3 regions of the Paenibacillus sp. FSL H8-0048 genome follow, and region 1 is predicted to be linked to each of the others. Evidence: riboswitches for the same ligand, from Rfam matches in the RefSeq annotation. Region 1 holds a riboswitch; each other region holds the start of a gene.
The links. Region 1 has a riboswitch for thiamine pyrophosphate ahead of NSU18_RS09570 (thiamine phosphate synthase). Riboswitches for the same ligand answer to the same signal wherever they lie in the genome.

Region 2: it holds a riboswitch for thiamine pyrophosphate, as region 1 does, so the genes downstream of both, NSU18_RS17465 (ABC transporter substrate-binding protein) here and NSU18_RS09570 (thiamine phosphate synthase) in region 1, are expected to answer to the same signal.
Region 3: it holds a riboswitch for thiamine pyrophosphate, as region 1 does, so the genes downstream of both, NSU18_RS05565 (ABC transporter ATP-binding protein) here and NSU18_RS09570 (thiamine phosphate synthase) in region 1, are expected to answer to the same signal.

Annotation. Positions count from the first base shown of each region.
Region 1 covers NZ_JBBODF010000001.1:2,202,407-2,208,375, reverse strand. The annotation lists gene NSU18_RS09595 (S-layer homology domain-containing protein) at 1-1,007, shown strand, start outside; gene NSU18_RS09590 (GNAT family N-acetyltransferase) at 1,146-1,673, opposite strand; gene NSU18_RS09585 (hypothetical protein) at 1,670-1,840, opposite strand; gene NSU18_RS09580 (SDR family oxidoreductase) at 2,131-3,003, shown strand; gene NSU18_RS09575 (hypothetical protein) at 3,150-3,686, shown strand; TPP riboswitch at 3,743-3,845, shown strand; gene NSU18_RS09570 (thiamine phosphate synthase) at 3,970-4,596, shown strand; gene thiS (sulfur carrier protein ThiS) at 4,636-4,839, shown strand; gene NSU18_RS09560 (thiazole synthase) at 4,870-5,634, shown strand; gene thiH (2-iminoacetate synthase ThiH) at 5,664-5,969, shown strand, end outside.
Region 2 covers NZ_JBBODF010000001.1:4,120,033-4,126,001, forward strand. The annotation lists gene NSU18_RS17445 (EAL domain-containing protein) at 1-949, opposite strand, end outside; gene NSU18_RS17450 (pyridoxamine 5'-phosphate oxidase family protein) at 1,099-1,518, opposite strand; gene NSU18_RS17455 (hypothetical protein) at 1,677-1,802, shown strand; gene NSU18_RS17460 (hypothetical protein) at 1,851-3,302, shown strand; TPP riboswitch at 3,374-3,484, shown strand; gene NSU18_RS17465 (ABC transporter substrate-binding protein) at 3,635-4,708, shown strand; gene NSU18_RS17470 (thiamine-binding protein) at 4,761-5,054, shown strand; gene NSU18_RS17475 (ABC transporter permease) at 5,051-5,812, shown strand; gene NSU18_RS17480 (ABC transporter ATP-binding protein) at 5,893-5,969, shown strand, end outside.
Region 3 covers NZ_JBBODF010000001.1:1,265,925-1,271,893, reverse strand. The annotation lists gene NSU18_RS05575 (ABC transporter substrate-binding protein) at 1-809, opposite strand, end outside; gene NSU18_RS05570 (ABC transporter permease) at 806-1,582, opposite strand; gene NSU18_RS05565 (ABC transporter ATP-binding protein) at 1,563-2,333, opposite strand; TPP riboswitch at 2,465-2,567, opposite strand; gene NSU18_RS05560 (TetR/AcrR family transcriptional regulator) at 2,634-3,290, opposite strand; gene NSU18_RS05555 (DHA2 family efflux MFS transporter permease subunit) at 3,473-4,993, shown strand; gene NSU18_RS05550 (amino acid ABC transporter substrate-binding protein) at 5,157-5,969, shown strand, end outside.

The sequences.
Region 1 (5,969 bases):
TGAAGGCCGATTTCAGCGATCTGCCTAAGACGGACTGGGCCTACGAAGAAATCTCTAAAGCACTCGATGCGGGCATTATTAAGGGTTATGGCGGCACGATTCGTCCGGGCGATCCCGTTATGCGCCAGGAGGCGGCGATTATGGTGAGCAGATTGCTGCATTATGAGACGGGGAGCACGGAGGTATTATCCATGTTCAGTGATGAGGATCAGATTGCAGGCTGGAGCCAAGCCGATGTCGCTGCTATGATCAATGCCGGAGGAATGAGGGGATACCCGGACGGACGGTTTGCTCCAAAACAAGCGATGACCCGGGCCGAAGCGATTGCACTGCTGGATTACTGCAACGTCACAAGCGGCGGCTTGCAGAGTGTAACTATCAGCCGTTCTGAGGGGCTCGGAAGCTTTGAGCCGGGAGCCATCAAATACTATAACAATGTCACCGTATCCGGCTATGATGTGCTGCTGCAGAATCTTAAGATATTTGGAGACCTGGTCTTGGAAGAAGGAATTGGCAACGGAGAGGTGGACTTGGACAGTGTTGAAGTGTTAGGGAAGGTCATCATACAGGGAAGCGGAGATCCCTTAGTGCAGCTCAAGAACACAACCCTGAACCAAGTGATTGTGCAGAAGAAGAGTGGAACTGCCCGCCTGGTAACCGAAGGTGCAACATGGGTGAAGGCGGTGTCGGTACAATCTAATGTGATTCTGGAGGAGGATCAGGGTACAGGTGCCGGGTTCACAGATATTGATCTGCCATCCGGCCCTGCAGCCGGGCTCGCAGTGATGCTTAAGGGCAATTTCGGAGACGTGAACGTTGAAGCCGATGGACCCAACCTCCACCTGCAAAAAGGCTCCATACGCACGGTCAAGACCGCTGCCTCTGCATCAGGACTTAAGATGGAGCTGGATGAAGGCACAACGGTTACTCAGGCTATTCTGAATACGTCAATGAAGGTTACGGGAACAGGCAGAGTTCTGGATGTAATTGTGAAAGAAGATGAATAGAATCCTGAATGAAAAGTTGCTCTTCTAAAGGGCGTCATGCGGAGCATAGAAGAATGTATGCGACAAACCGAATATATTTAGCATGATGATGCTCCTTAAGTGTAGCATAAGGTCTCAGCATCTCTCCCCAGTCTGGTTCTATATCCCGTTATGCCCCAGGTACTCCCGGTCCAGTATTGCATAGAAGTATTGGTTGACCCACTGGTTGTTCCAGTGTATTTCTTCCCGGAATACGCCCTCGCGGACCATGCCTAACCTGTCCAGTACCTTGATGGATGAGGTATTGTATTCATTGCACATAGCCACGACTCTGTGGGCCCTCCATTCTTTAAAAGCAAGCTTCAAGGCCAGCTGAGCCGCTTCGGTGCAGTAGCCTTGCCCCCGGTATTCAGGGAAAAGGCTGTAGCCCAGCTCCCAGCTCTCGCGCTCTTTTACATACCAGTGCAAATGCACTTCACCTGCAGGGGGTGCCTCCGGGGAGGCGAGCCGGATCACGAATTGTTTGTACCAGTCGCTATGGATTCGTTCCGCCACGGTCTTCCGGACTGCCTCCTTGTCGGTTGGAATCATATCCTCGAAGGGCCAGAGTGAGGCGTTGGTTTCAAGCGTTGTGATGAAATCGATATCGTCCGGGGTGACCGGAGAGAGTGAAATTCTTGCGTTCATTTTGCAAAACCTCCTGTTAGTATGATTTCGATCCTACAGATGTCACTATGCTGTGTTATGGTGCCGAAGCGGCCATTAACAATCCCGATGCTTGTATGATGCAGCGACGGCCGTCCGGTTCCATCGATTACCGTTCCGTTCACCAGCAAGAAGCGCTCATTTCCCATGATAGAAGCGTCCCCTCCGTTAAGGTAGTTGTCGTTCCTCACCAAGTATAGGGCTTTCCCCTTAGCGGATATAGATAATATTCTCTTTGGAAACGTTCGTTGCATACTGTACTAACGTCCCGCTAGAGGTGCCGGTGAATGAAGATTAGCTGTTTGGGCGGCTGCCAAGTGTGGTAAGTAACATAACGTACAGCCAAGCAGGCACACTGCCTGATGCATAAACACCAGACCTTAAGCCATGCTAACATGATCAATCAACATTACTGTGGACAGCGAAAGGAGAATGGATTATGCCAGACACTAACAAACAACCTGTCAAAACCCTGCCCCCGCAGGTACAGGATCAGCGCCCCGGAATTGAGAGTGAGATGAACCCGCTCCCGGAGTTTGAGACCCCGGCGTACAAGGCCGCAGGCAAGCTGCTGGGCAAGGTCGCGCTTATTACCGGAGGCGACAGCGGGATCGGGCGTGCGGTTGCCGTTCATTTTGCCAAGGAGGGCGCGGATGTGGTGATCTCCTACTTGAACGAGCATGAGGATGCGGAAGAGACCAAGCGCCAGGTGGAGCAGGAGGGCAGAAAGTGTATTCTGATCGCCGGGGACATCGGGGACGAATGCTTCTGTCAGAGCTTGATTCGTCAAACGGTTGAAGGACTCGGCAAGCTTGACATCCTAATCAACAATGCGGCGGAACAGCATCCGCAGGACCATATTGAGGACATCACAGCGGAGCAGCTGGAGCGCACGTTCCGGACGAATATTTTCTCCATGTTCTATCTGACCAAGGCAGCCATGCCTCATCTTAAAAAAGGCGCTACGATCATTAACACCACTTCCATCACGGCGTATCGCGGCAGCCCGCAGCTGCTGGACTATTCGTCCACCAAGGGAGCGATTCTCAGCTTCACCCGTTCGCTGTCGATGAATCTGGCCGATAAGGGCATCCGCGTGAACGCGGTAGCGCCCGGACCGATCTGGACCCCGCTGATTCCGTCAACCTTTGACGCGAAGAAGGTCAGTGAGTTCGGCGGCACCCAGCCGATGAAGCGCCCGGGACAGCCTGAAGAGCTGGCACCGGCGTATGTATACCTGGCCTCGGACGATTCCTCCTATGTGAGCGGACAGGTGATGCATGTGAACGGCGGCGAGGTTGTCAACGGCTGATGGGTGCGGGATGCAGATTTGTGTGCAACATATAACTTCTATTGTAAAAAGCCTAACCGCTTGCCGGCAGGCTTTTTTTCTGCGCTTGTAACTATTACAATATATTTCCGTCTATTTAGATAATTGGATATGAAAAGGGGATTGGGATGCTTAGAAAAAAAGGATTCATTCTATCGGCAGCGGGGATTTTTGTTTTTCTGGTAGTGTTCATTTATTTGACTCCTTTTGCAGGGAGACTTGTGGCAAATACAAGGTTGGAAGGATATGCAAAAAGCATTGGGATTAGAATTACACAGGAATCGCCGCCGCTACCCCTTGTTACTTCCGGTAAAACCCAAATTCCAGTTACCCAAGGCAGCTATTGCTGGGGGAATTTAGGATGTGCGGATTATACAGGAGGACAATCCATGGTACAGGGGGTTACTCCCACTGTTATAGCCTCTGGGGGGAAGATCGATGTTGCTTTTACTTATAAACCGGCACCCGATGAGGTAAACGTTCAGCAATTTGTCGATGATAAAGAAGTGCAAATTCCATTGAAGAACGGCTCTTTTAATGCTCCAAAAGAACAAGGCGTTTATTACTACGGCATATCAGCATTCTGGACAACCGAGGATGGTAAATTTTCAGAAGGGAGTTCATCTGTGGTTTTTGTAATTGAAGTAAAATCTACGAAAGAATAGCTCTAACAGGAATTATATGCTAATATACAACAAGCAAGACGAAACAACCGCATATGAACGATCACTAGGGGTGCCGCAAGGCTGAGACGGGCGTAGTTGTCCGGACCCTTTGAACCTGATCTGGTTTATACCAGCGTAGGGAAGTGGAGAACGAATATTGCAGCGGGGTACACGGCTCATCCCGGTATTCCTGCTTATATTCCAGACTGCTTCCTTATGGGAGTGGTCTTTTTTGTGTTGGCGCGCGGTTTAGAATGAGCTGGAACAGACGGGAGGGGAAAGAGTGTTGTATGAGATTCATGCGGTCTCGGACGGGCGGCTACAGCCTGAAGCGCTGGCGGAATGGGCCGTTGCGGTACATTCTATGGTGGATTATATCCATCTCCGCGAAAAAGCCATGTCCGCCCGCGAATTGCTGGCGGCGGCACAGCAGATGCTTCAGTCCGGGGTTCCGTCTTCGAAGCTGGTCATTAATGACCGGATCGATGTTGCCCTGGCCGCCGGGGCAGGCGGTGCACAGTTAGCCTGGCATAGCCTTCCGCCAGCCGCAGTGCGCGGCCTTGCACCCGGCCTGCGGATCGGCAGATCGGTCCACTCGCGGGAAGAGGCGGCGGAGGCTGGAAGGCAGGGAGCAGACTTCTGCCTCTACGGGCATGTGTTCCCTACGGCCTGCAAGCCCGGACAGCAGGCACGGGGACTTGCGCAGCTGGCCGAGGCTGTCCGCTGGAGCCGCATACCGCTGATTGCGCTCGGCGGGATTACCCCGGGCAATGCCGGAGCGGTGCTGGCTGGGGGGGCGGCTGGCATTGCGGTCATGTCGGGGATCTGCGGAGCCCCAGATCCGGTGGCAGCGGCCTTGGCCTACAGGGCAGCGGTTCACAGGGTGGCAGAGCAGTCTTGTAACCCATGAGATGGATCAAGTAAAAGGCGCGGCAGGAGGTGAACAGACATGATCGTGACCGTTAACGGGAAGAGGCACAGGCTCGAAGAGAGCTGCCGGACACTGGAGGATCTGCTGGCCCGGCCCGAGTGGGCCGGTAAGCTGGTAATTGTCGAGCTGAACGGTGAACTTGCCGGCAGAGAGGTTTATGGAGAGACACTGCTTAGCGAGGGGGACCGGGTGGAGCTGGTTCATTTTGTAGGCGGAGGCTAAACACAAAGACTTATCCCAGGAGGCGTTAAGATGCAAGATCCATTGATGATTGGCGGCGTGACTCTAACCAGTAGACTATTCATTGGCACCGGAAAATACAGCCGTAACACCCTCATTCCCGAGGTCATTACGCGATCAGGCTCACAGGTTATTACCGTTGCCCTGCGCCGGGTAGACCCGGAGAGCAGTGACAATATTGTCAGCCATATTCCTTCCCATATGACCTTGCTGCCTAATACCTCAGGTGCGCGCACCGCAGAAGAGGCGGTACGGATTGCCCGGCTGGCGAGATCGGCGGGGCTGGGCAACTGGGTGAAGATTGAGGTCATCAACGACCAGAAATATTTGCTGCCGGATAACATGGAGACGATCCGGGCGACCGAGGTCCTTGCAGCAGAGGGCTTCGTGGTGCTTCCGTACATGAGTCCTGATCTGTCCGCTGCCCTGCGGCTGAAGGCAGCGGGGGCTGCGGCTGTGATGCCGCTAGGGGCACCGATCGGGTCCAACCGCGGGCTGCAGACCAAGGAGCTGATCCGGATTCTGATCTCCGAGACGGATCTGCCGGTGATCGTGGATGCCGGAATCGGCAGACCGTCCGAGGCGGCTGAGGCGATGGAGATGGGCGCTGCTGCGGTCCTGCTCAATACAGCGATTGCCACCGCTTCAGATCCGCTGCTGATGGCAGAAGCCTTCCGCGCTGCGGTATCCGCAGGGCGCAAGGCTTATCTTGCCGGACTGGGGCCTGTAGAAGAGACGGCGGCAGCCTCTTCACCGTTGACCGGGTTCTTGGCCTGACAGATGGAATAGGGAGGAGAGGAACGGTTATGAGCTTTTATGAGACGATGACCCGGCTGGAGCAGCTTCCTTACGGGACGCTATGGAGCCGGTATACGGCAGAGGATGTGAAGCGCGCGCTTCGTGCAGAGCAAGTCGATGAAGAGGGGCTGATGGCCCTGCTGTCACCGGCAGCGGAGCCTTATCTGGAGGAGATGGCACAGAAGGCGCACCGTTTAACGCGTACGCATTTCGGCCATGTGATGCAGTTGTTCACACCTATGTATCTGGCTGATTTTTGCGTGAATCACTGCACGTATTGCAGCTTCAGTTCTATTTATGATTTTCCGCGCAAA
Region 2 (5,969 bases), 1.9 Mb from region 1:
GGCAGACCAGGAATTCCTCACGGCGTTCTATGCCTTCGGCCAGCAGGCTTGCACCGAATTCTCCAGCCCTGGAGATAATCTCCCTAAGAATCCGCTGCTTCCCTTCATCCCGGTCACAGAAGCTGATTAGACTGCGGTCAACCTTGACATAATCGGGCTGGAGGCTGGACATTAGTTCAACGGTGGAATAGCCAGCGCCCACATCATCCAGCGCAACCCGCATCCCCTGCTGGCGGTATTCGGCGAAGATGGCGCGCAGATGCGGAATATCGCTGATCTGCTCCGTCTCCACAACCTCAAATACATAATCCTCCGGATTCTGGTCTAGCCTCCGTATCGCCTCAAAAGTATGCGTAAGACAATACTTGGGATTATAAATAGAAGAGGGCAGGAAGTTAATGAACCGCTTGATGCCTTTGGGCAACAGCTTACTGCCGGTCTCTATCGCCGAGATCCGGGCGGCCCGGTCAAGGAAGGAGTGAAACCCTGTCCGCCGGGCAATCTCAAACAGCTCATAGGGCTGAAAATAACTGCCCTGGGGCAGCGGGCGCAGCAGGAATTCAAAGCCGACAATCTCCTCGCTGAAATTCACAATCGGCTGCATATGGCTGCAAAAATCATGGCTCATAATGATGGACACCAGATTCTCATTGGCGAAGCGGACCTTCAGCTGCTCAAAGGTCAGCCACCGGTCTGGGGCCGCAGAGGCACCTTTACTCTTAACGCATACGGTTAAGGAATCCGCTACGTCCTTAGCCGCCACCAGCATTTCTATAAGCTTCAACAGCTCTTCTTTACAATGATATGGAATGATACAAGTCTTGCTTGTCTGATAACCTTCATAACCGGCATTTCGGATGGTCGCAGCCAGCGGAGCTGAGCAGGGGCGGAGCTTCAGCTCCCCTTGATCCTCAATCGGGTCAATGTCAGCACAATCAACACAGTTCATGGCAATCCCTCCGCCTCATGATGTCGATAACCTGAGGTCATTATAGCATGATTCCTCCGGCACAAGGCACAATGCGGAAAGCCGCAGCAGAAAGAGCCCCTTATGAACCTTGAAGGTTCCTAAGAGGCCCGGATTGCCGGACTATATACTTAAGACTGCCATACCCCATGCCCGCCGTTCTTGCCCATATATTCAATCCGTGAAGGTGACAGCTCAAGAATGACATAATCGGGATCATCCGGCCCCTTGAACCATTTCTCCAGGGACTCATTCCATACCTTAGAGCGCAAGCTGTCGTCCTTCGTTACAGCAACCGTTGCTTCGATCTCCAGTACATCCTTGCCGCCGCCCTGTTCATAGCCGAGCAAGAGACAAGCATTCGGATTATCCTGAAGCTCTTCTACCTTATGAGTCTTGCGGTTAGTTGCCAGATAGATGGACAGCCCGTCATGAAATACTGCCATATAACGCACTTTAGGCTTGTTACCGGCCTCAATCGTGCCGAAGGAACCGAACCTGTTGTCGTCCAGCACCTGTATGATTGTTTTCTCCAGCTCTTTGTTGTCCATTGACGTCACAGCTCCCTTCAAATTCATGTGAATATTAAGTTTATATTCACGTCCACGGTTTGGATTTATGATTAACCTGTGCCTAATATAGTGTACCCTTCCCGTTCATTCTGAATCCCGCCATCTGTTCATAAATTGATTAATAAGGAGTCTTATCCTTGAAAAAACTAATCTGGACCGGCTGGTCCATGGATCATCTGCAGATCGCCCAGACCTCGGGACTTTTGGCCGCTTGTGCCGCGCTGTTATTCGTGCTGAGCGTGACCGCTTGGAGAATAGGGTAAATGTAAACTACAAGGTCCATATTCTGTGAATAAGGATGGAACCCACACATGGCTGAACTGCATTCTGAGCCCACTTTGCATACCGCCTTACTGCAATTCATTTTCCCCTTTTCAATTAAGGCGGAAGTCGATCAAGAGCTGATTGAGAGCCTTCAGGAGGATGGATTTACGCGTTTTTTTCTGGAGAACAAGGAACTGGAACATGCCTATTACGGGGAGAATCACTGTGTATCCCATGAGAAAATGGAGCGCAGCTATCTTCCGTTTGCCGCCCATGTCCTGTTTCCGCGTGAGAAGGACAGGGATTCCTTCCGCCGCTTTTCCCGGGCTAACGATCTGCTGTGCGGGCTGCAAATGCCCTTCCAGACGGTTCCCTTCCGCGTGCTGTCGACCGATGTGTTCCTCTGCCCGTTCGAGCTGGGCTTCCTGACGGTAAGAGTCGCTATTGAGGAGGAGAATCTCCCCTTCAGCATGGTGCTGGAATTCGCCGACCGCTTCCGCAATCTGGAGGATGTAAGTGTTCAGGATGAGCATACTTTCATTCATTGTCATCAGAAGTCTTTTGCCCGGGTGGAGGATTTCGTGTTCAGGCATCTGGCAGCCGGGCTTGAGCCGTATCTCGATCCTGCGGAGACGAACGGCAATTATTTCGAGACCCTGCCCTTCTTCGTCGATGAACGGATGCTGGTGCAGGCCTTCTACGGCGTTAATCTCCCGGAGGACGAGGAAGAGATCAGTGTCGAGCTGCTCTACCGGGCCTCCCAGGTGGACGGTCTGAACATCGACGGCAGCCCCTATATGAGTGCGAGTGATCCGGACTATATCAAGCAGTACACCCGGGAGCACTGCTATAGCCGCTGGGGGCCGGACACCTACTACATGACCAATGAGCAGACCTTCTGCTGCGTGAGCCGGGCGAGGCCGGAGATTGCCGCAGGCTTGATCAGCCAGATGTACGGCGAGTATTATTACGGAATGCTGCTGAGTATTTTCCACAAAATCGTGCTGCTGAAGCTCGCCAACCTCCACTCCCGGCTGCGCATCAACCACGATAACGACGAGATTGAGAATCTGATCTTCCTGATCAACAAATTCTCGGCCAAATTCTACTTCCTGGAGCTGATTTCGCAGTCGCAGGGACGTGAGATTTTTTTTCAGCTGCGTAAGGTGTATGGCAATGATGCCCTGTTCGATGAGGTGAAAATGACGCTGAATGACCTGTTCCAGTATCAGGACAAATTCCAGGCCAAACGGCGGGATACGCTCCTGATGGTGCTCACCGTGTTCACGGTCATCAGCGGGATTTACGGGATGAATCAGGTGATCGAGGATCTGAAGGGACAGATTGACTGGAGCAAAATGCTGGAGTACTCCGCGTTCGAGTATCTGGCTCTGTTCCTGACCTTCTCGGGGATCACCGTCAGTATCGGCCTAACGGTAAGAGAGATCTGGAACGGCATCCGCAGCCGCCGCAAGAAGCGGCATTATACGAGGGATTAAGATATGAGGGTGGACAACGGCGGGACTGCCGTCTATAATACACCGTAAGAACATAGCAATACCCGTGAACTTTATAGAACCAGGGGTGCTGGAATTGGCCGGCTGAGATTGTATCCCACAAGATACTGACCCTTATACCTGATCTGGATAATGCCAGCGTAGGAATCTTCATTCGGCACAGTGCCCCTAAGCGGTACTGAAGCTGAAGTCCCCTCACGCAAGTCACTGGCGTCCCGATCTTCGGGACGCTTTTTTGATTCTAAGGATGTACAGGAATACGGTTTCTGTAAGCTCTGAAGACCAGGGGTTGCTGGAAGGAGAGAGAAAGAGAAATGGGAGTCAAAAAAACAGCACTACTCCTGCTCAGCTCCATGCTGCTGCTTACCGTAGCAGGATGTGGCGGCGGAAACAACAGCGGCAATGCGGGGGCCAGCGCACCTGCTGCAGGAAACAGCACAGCTGCACCTGATGCAGCCGCAGCCGCACCCACGGATGCACCTAAGGCGCTAACCCAGGTTAAGATTGCCCTGGACTGGACGCCAAACACCAATCATACAGGCCTGTATGCTGCCAAGGAGCTGGGTTATTACGCAGAGGAAGGTCTCGACGTACAGATTGTACAGCCCGGCGCTGCCGGGTCCGATACGATGGTCACTTCCGGCGAAGCCCAGTTCGGCATCAGCGCCCAGGAAGCCCTGACTCTGGCCCGTCTGCAGGATGTGCCGCTGGTGTCGATTGCTGCTATCATTCAGCATAATACCTCCGGGTTCGCGGCTCCGAAGGACCGCAATATTAAGACGCCGAAGGATTTCGAAGGCAAAACGTACGGAGGCTGGGGCTCCCCTGCGGAGCAGGCTGCCATGAAAGCGATCATGGACCCCGAAGGCGGGGATGTCTCCAAGGTGAAGCTGGTGAATATCGGCGAAGCGGACTTTTTCACAGCCGTGAAGCGGGATATTGACTTCGCCTGGATCTTCTATGCCTGGACCGGTGTGGAGGCCGAGCTGCGCGGGGAGCCGCTGGATATGCTGTATCTGAAGGATTACGCTCCGCAGCTGGATTACTACACCCCGGTGCTGACGACCAGCGAGAAGGAGATCGCCGAGCATCCTGAAGTGGTGAAGGCCTTCCTGAAGGCTACGTCGAAGGGCTATCAGTACGCTATCGATAACCCGGAAGAAGCTGCGACGGTCCTGTCGGACGCTGTACCAGACCTTGATCCCAAGCTGGTGCTGGCCAGCCAGAAATGGCTTAGCCCGAAATACAAAGACGACGCCCCGCGCTGGGGGGAGCAGAAGCTTGAGATCTGGAAGAATTACGCCGACTGGATGTACGGCCTGAAGCTGCTGGATAAGCCGCTGGATGCGGAGAGTACGTTTACGAATGAATTTTTGCCGGAATCATAATGAACCCGCATGGCGGGAATCTTATACTTAACTTGGAGAGGAAGGATTCATCATGGCTAATACATTGCTCAGCATTCAGGTCATTCCCAAGACACCGAACAACGAGGATTCTATCCCTTATGTGGACAAGGCCATTGAGGTCATTCAGAAGTCAGGCGTGAAGCATCAGGTGAATCCGCTGGAGACCACGATGGAAGGCGAGCTGTCCGAGCTGCTGGATATTGTGCGTGACATGCATGAGGCGCTGATCGCCTCCGGCAGTCCGAGTGTCATCTCACAGATCAAGGTCGCCCATAACCCGGGCGGCATCAGCATGGACAAGCTGACCGAGAAATACCGGCCGTGAGAAGCACCTGGAAGCTAGTGTGGCCGCCCTTTGTGGCGGTCCTCTTTTTTGTCGGGATATGGCAGCTCTCGGTCATGCTGTTTCACATCCCGGCTTACCAGCTGCCCAGCCCCGCGGATATCGCGCGTGAGTCGAAGAACAACGCCTCAGGGATCTGGGAGCACACCGCCGCCACGCTGCGGCTGACCCTGATCGGCTTCCCGGTCGGCACAGGCATCGGCCTGCTCACCGCCTTGCTGCTGCACCTGCTGCCCTGGGTCAAGCGGGCGATCTATCCGCTGCTGATCCTCAGCCAGAATGTGCCCTCCATTGCGCTTGCCCCGCTGCTGATTATCTGGTTCGGCTTCGGTCTGCTGCCCAAAATTATCCTGATCACTCTCGTCTGCTTCTTCCCCGTAGCTGTTGCAGCCATGGGCGGGCTGGCCCAAAGCGACCGGGTGATGCTGAATTATATGAAAATGGCCGGTGCGGGCAAGTGGCAGATCTTCACCCGGCTGGAGCTTCCCGGCTCCCTGCCCTCCCTGTTCTCCGGGCTCAAAATCTCCGCCACCTATGCGGTGATGGGCGCAGTGGTGGCCGAATGGATCGGCGCCGACAGAGGGATCGGCTATTATATGCTGCTGCAGAAGTCCTCTTACCGTGCGGACCGGATGTTCGTGGCCATCGCCATCATCGTGCTGCTAAGTCTCGTGTTATTCGCGCTCATTGCCCTGCTGGAGAGATGGCTGGTGCGCTGGAAGCCGCGCAAGGATGCTTAAGAAGCACGGGAAGATCATCCAAAACGGACCAACCAAAATAAAACTGAAGGAGGCTGGACGAAGTGTCTGAGCTTACGAGGATTGAACTGGAGAAGGCGAACGTAGATGGACGCCTGCGTACTCAGAGTGTGCCGCCTGCGCTTGAAGTCAGCGGCAT
Region 3 (5,969 bases), 940 kb from region 1:
TGATAAAAGCCCTGTGAATCCTGCAGTCCCTGCTCACTGGCGACCAGCACCAGCTCATAATAATCCGGGACCCCGTAATCCACGGGATTGAAGGAGCGGACCGGATGGCCTTCCTGCTCCAGAATCAGCTGCTCATGATTGATGAACCCGCCCATAATTCCATCTACCCGCCCGGTAGAGAGAGCAGGAATCAGCTCAAAGCCGACATCCACCAGCTTGAGGGAGGAAGGGTCTCCGCCGTCGCTCTTGACCATCGTATTCAGCATCGCTTCATATAACGGAACGGAGGAATATCCGGCTTGTCTGCCTGACAGCTCTCCCGGGCGGGTAATGCCGCTGTCTGCGGCTACCATGAGATGATTCATCGGGTGGCGCACCAGCGCAGCGATCGACTTGACCGGAATCTGCTCGCCACGTGCCATCAATACCTGCGGCTGATAGCTGAGTGCCAGATCCACCTTTCCCGCCGCCACCAGCTTCAGTGCATCATTGGTATCGGCCGGCATCTGAATCTCAACTTCCAGACCTTCCGCAGCGAAATAACCTTCAGCCTCTGCCGCGTACAAAAAAGAGTGAACAGCATTGGGGTACCAGTCTAGCATAATCGTAAGTTTATGGGCTCCATCTTTAGCCTCAGCCCCTGCCCCAGAGGTGGCGGTAGTAACAGCCGGAGAGCCGGAGGCCGCCGGACTATTCGTATTGGCGCAGCCTGCCAGGACAGGCAGCATACAGAGCAGCAGAACGGACAGCAGCATGGCTGGCCTTGAGATTGCATGGTACAGATAACGGGTATAGCGGATAGTAGTCATGAATAACGTCCTCTTTTCTTCAGAATAAACTTCTCCAGCGCGGCGACTGCCAGAAACAGCAGGATACCGAGTATAGATAACAAGACAACAGCAGCGAACATCTTGGCGGTCTGGAGATTCCCGGCCATTCTGCGGCTGAAATAGCCCAGCCCTTCGCTGCCCCCAAGCCATTCCCCGATCGTTGCGCCAATCACACAGTACACTGCCGACAGCTTTAGACCGGAGAAAAAAGAGGGCAAAGCCAGCGGAACGCCCACCTTCCTTAGAATCTGCCAGCGGTTCGCGCCGTACGTCAGCAGCAGCTCCCGGTAGGCGTCTGTATTCTTGGACAAGCCATCATAGGTGCCAATGACCACCGGAAAGAAAGCGGTCAGGAAGACAACGGCGACCTTGCTCCATAAGGTGTAGCCGAACCACATGATGAACAGGGGCGAGAGGGCGATCAGCGGAACCGTCTGGCTGATAATCAGCAGCGGATACAGCGCCTTGGCCAGCGGACTGAACAGGTGCATGGCGATTCCCAGCAGGCTGCCGCAAATCACCGACAATGCGAAGCCTGTGAGTACCTCCAGCAGTGTAGCAGGCAGATGCACCCCGAATAACAAGCGGCGTTCCTCCAGTAAGGCCTTGCAGATGGCGGACGGAGCCGGAAGGATGAAGGGAGGAGCCAGCCCCAGGCAGGCTACAGTCTCCCAGACCGCAAGCGTCAGCAGAGCGAGAAGGACTGCTGGAGCGTAATGCTGGAGCAATCTTCTAGGGGCGGCGGTTCTCATATAGCTTCAGCTCCAATTCCTGGCGCAGGGCGGCGAACTGCGGTTCATAGTTCAGACTGTGATGGCGCGGACGGGGGAGGGCGGTTGAGAATTCCTGCATACCGCTGCCCTCCCGGCCAGTCATTAGATAGATTCTGTCACTAAGCAGGAGCGCCTCCTCCAGATCATGGGTGATGAACAGCACTGTCTTGTCCAGCTCCGCCCATAACTCCAGCAGCCAGCGCTGCAGCGAGCGCTTCGTAATGGCATCAAGCGCCCCGAACGGCTCATCCAGCAGCAGCAGGTCATTCCCGGCCGCCACGGTGCGGAGGACAGCCACACGTTGGCGCATTCCGCCGGACAACTCCTGCGGATAAGCTCCTTCGGTCCCGTCAAGGCCGAAGCGCTGCAGCAGGGTGCGGATCTCGGCCATAGCGGCTGCTTTGGGACGGCTGCGCTTGAGCTCCCAGGGCAGCAGACAATTGTCCATTACGGTCCGCCAGGGTAGGAGGAGATCCTGCTGCGGCATGTAGGCGACACTGCCCAGTCTCTTCGCTGCTGCAGCGGACTCGGCTCCGTTCAGCATAATCCTGCCGCTGCCGGGCTCCAGCAGACCGGCGATGATTTTGAACAAGGTGCTTTTGCCGCATCCGCTTCCGCCTACGACAGATATGAATTCGCCGCGCTGCACATTCATGGATAGCCCTGAGAAGACGGGGGTCCGGGATGAACCGGTCCCGAAGGCATAGGACAGATTGCTAATGTTGATCATAAGACTATGTATGAAGCCTCCTCGGATTGAAATATTTACTGCGCTGAACACCAAAAAGCCCCATTCATTCCCGGAGGCAATGAATGGGGCGGAAGGTACAGTCAGCTGCGGCCCTGTGACGGGAACCACTGATACATTCTGCTCCACTTCCCTCCGCTGGTATGATCCAGATCAGGTTCAAAGGGTCCGGAGCTTAAGCTCCGTCTCAGTCGGCCGACTCCCCTAGTGAATAATGCTGCTATTGAATTCGTAATTGCTACTTAATATACCACAAATTCCCCTCTTGTAAAGAGCAGGCGGTCAGCGTTTTGCCAGTCCGGTCACGAACAAAGCGACGATGCCCCTGGAGATGTCCAGCTTGGAGGAGTGGTGCCGCTTCTGCTCATACAGGTACAGATCGGGACTGAGGACAGAGATTAAGGCCGTAGCCGCAAAGGCCGGATCAATGTCAATAATCTCACCGCCCGCCGCAGCACGCTGCAGCAGCTCTGTCATCATCACCCCCAGCCGCTGGAAAAAAGGATGCTCAAACTGGGTCAGCTGCTTCTTGCCGGTGAACTCGGCTTTGATCATATTCAGCAGCTCGGCATATTGCTCAATGAAATCGGCAATCTGCTCAATGCTGCTCTGCAGCTGAGCTAGCGCCGGAGCTTCACCGGCACTGGCAGCGACCTGCTGCTCCAGACTGGACAGGAATTGATCTGCGCTGCCCTTCAGCAGGGCAGAACAGATCTCACCCTTGTCCGTGAAACGGCGGTACAGGGAGCCTTGCCCTATACCTGCCCGCTTGGCAATGCTGTACATGCTGACCGCCTCAAGTCCGCTCTCGGTGAATAACTGGCGGGCAGCTTCAAGAATCCGCTGTACATAAGGATCGGCGGACTCCGGAGGGGAGGATTCTATGGCTTGCGGAGCTGACGGAGGAAGCAGTGCAGCATCGGTGTCTGGCTTGTTCATGAGGACCCCTTTCAGAAATGAATCAGTGATTTACAGAAAAACAAATAAAAGAATTGACACAACGGACAATTGTCCGTAGACTATGAATTGCAATTACGGACAGTTGTCCGTTCACTCATTATATAGAACAATCTGCCCGCAGGTCAATGTAGAACGCGGACAGCTTTAGGAGGAGAAGAGACATGGATCAGACCTTGAAGCAGGAAGCCGATTTCCGGCTGTCCAGCATTCTGGTTCCGCTGCTGGCCATTATTGCAGGCGTATTTATGGTTGTGCTGGACAGTACGGCAATGAATGTAGCCTTGTCCAGGCTGGTAGTGGATTTCAAGACGGATCTGCATACACTGCAGTGGGTAGTTACGGGTTATATGCTGGCTCAGGCTTCCGTTATCCCGTTGTCAGGCTGGCTGTCTGACCGGTTCGGAGCCAAGAAAGTCTTCCTGACGGCGGTCATTGTGTTCACGATAGGCTCGATTCTGTGCGCTACACCAAGCAGCGCCGAATGGCTGATTGTGTTCCGGGTCATTCAGGGACTTGGCGGCGGCTGTGTGCTCCCTGTCGGGATGGCCTATGTGTACAGACTTGCTCCCAAAAGTAAGGTTGGCGTAGTCATGGGCATTATGGGCATTCCCGTTCTGTTCGCACCGGCTATTGGTCCGGTATTGTCGGGCTGGCTGGTTGAATACCATTCCTGGCGCTGGATCTTTCTCATTAATATTCCAATTGGCATCATTGCGGTGCTGATTGGACTGCGCAAGCTGCCGAATGCGGCGAAGAACAGCGTGCCCGGCATGGATAAGTTCGGTATGGTTCTGGGTCCGCTGGCCTTTGCTTCGTTAACCTACGGGGTTAGCCAGGGCGCCCAGAGCTGGACCTCCGAGAAAACGCTGATCGGGCTGCTGCTGGGCGCTGTGGCGCTGATCGCTTTTGTCATCGCAGAGCTGCGCTCCAAGACACCGCTGCTGGAGCTGCGGATTCTGAAGTCCGTAGATTTCACGACAGGAATCATCGTGCAGTGGATCGCCCAGTTCGGCTTATACGGCGCGTTATTCCTGCTCCCGCAATTTCTGCAACAGGCCCGCGGCTTCGGTGCATTTGATACCGGTCTGACGCTGCTGCCGCAAGCGATCGCTTCCGGGCTGATGATGCCGATTGCCGGGATACTGTTCGACCGGATCGGTGTGCGCTGGCTCGTGGTCTGCGGCCTTAGTCTGGTCTCCGGGGCGTTATTCCAGTATTCGCATGTAGACCTTACCACGCAGAGCCGGGACCTGATCCTTCCGCTGATCATGTGCGGGGCGGGCATGGGGATGATGATGATGCCGATGAACACGCATCTGCTCAACAAGGCGCCTAGCCACCTGGTGAACCGGGTAACCTCGCTGACGAACTCGATGCAGCAGGTAATTACTTCGCTGGCCGTTTCGACGCTGGTTACCATTCTGACCGCAAGAACAACGGCGCGTGGCATAGAGATGCAGGAAGCGGCGGCGGCTGCCGGGAAAAGTTCCGCAGGCGCTTCACAGCAAGCGTTGCTGCTGGCTAAGCAAACCGTATTATCGCAGGGCTTCGCGGACACGTTCCACATTATGATGTTTGTCGCGCTTGGCGGTGCGGTCCTTGGACTGCTGCTGCGCCGGGGCCGCCATTCTGGAACAGAACGTTCTAAGGAGAAGGCAACGCCAGAAATCATGCACGTATAGTAATACCCATATAGAAGCAGAGCTTATGTTGTCCATAGAGCAGCGATTCTCCTTTTCCGGGAGGGTCGCTTTTTGTGTTGCAGGAGCAGAATTTGGGGCAAGCTAAGCTATGGGAAATCAATATACGGTGTCTATAAAGAAGATACGAGAGGGGATTCATCGAATGAAAAAACTTAGTCTGACTATTATGCTGCTCCTGACCATAGTCACGGCTGCGGCTTGCGGAAGCAACAATAATGACAAGACAGCAACGGGCGGCAATACCGGGGCTGAACCTACGGCAGCGGCTACAGAGGGCGCAGCTTCCGGGCAGCAGAATAGTCTGGAGGCCGTCAAAGCCAGCGGCAAGCTGCGCATCGGAACAGAAGGAACCTACGCACCGTTCACCTTCCATGATGCGGACGGCAAGCTGACGGGCTTCGATGTCGAGATTGCCGAGGAAGTGACCAAGCGTTTGGGTGTGAAGCCGGAGTTCATTGAGACACAGTGGGACGGAATTTTTGCCGGGATGGATGCGAAGCGCTTCGATGTGATCTTCAATGAAGTCTCCATTACCGATGAGCGTAAAGTGAAATATGATTTCTCCGATCCGTATATTGTCTCCAAGGCTGTGCTGATCGTTCCTGAAGATAATCAGGATATCAAGACCTTCGCTGATCTGAGGGGTAAAAAAGCCGGCCAGTCGCTCACCAGCAACCTCGGCAAAATCGCCACAGACAACGGTGCCGAGATCGTATCCACCGAGGGCTTCAATCAGGCGATTGATCTGCTGACCTCCGGCCGGATCGATGCTACCGTCAATGACGGCTTGTCCTACCTCGACCTGAAGAAGCAGAAGCCCGGTGTCAAGATCAAGAAGGTGGATGAGATTGCCGAAGGCTCGCATAGTGCTGCAGTTTTCCTGAAAGGGAACGACGAGCTGGTGCAGGCAGTGAATGAAGCGCTGACCGCTATGAAGAACGACGGAACCTACCTT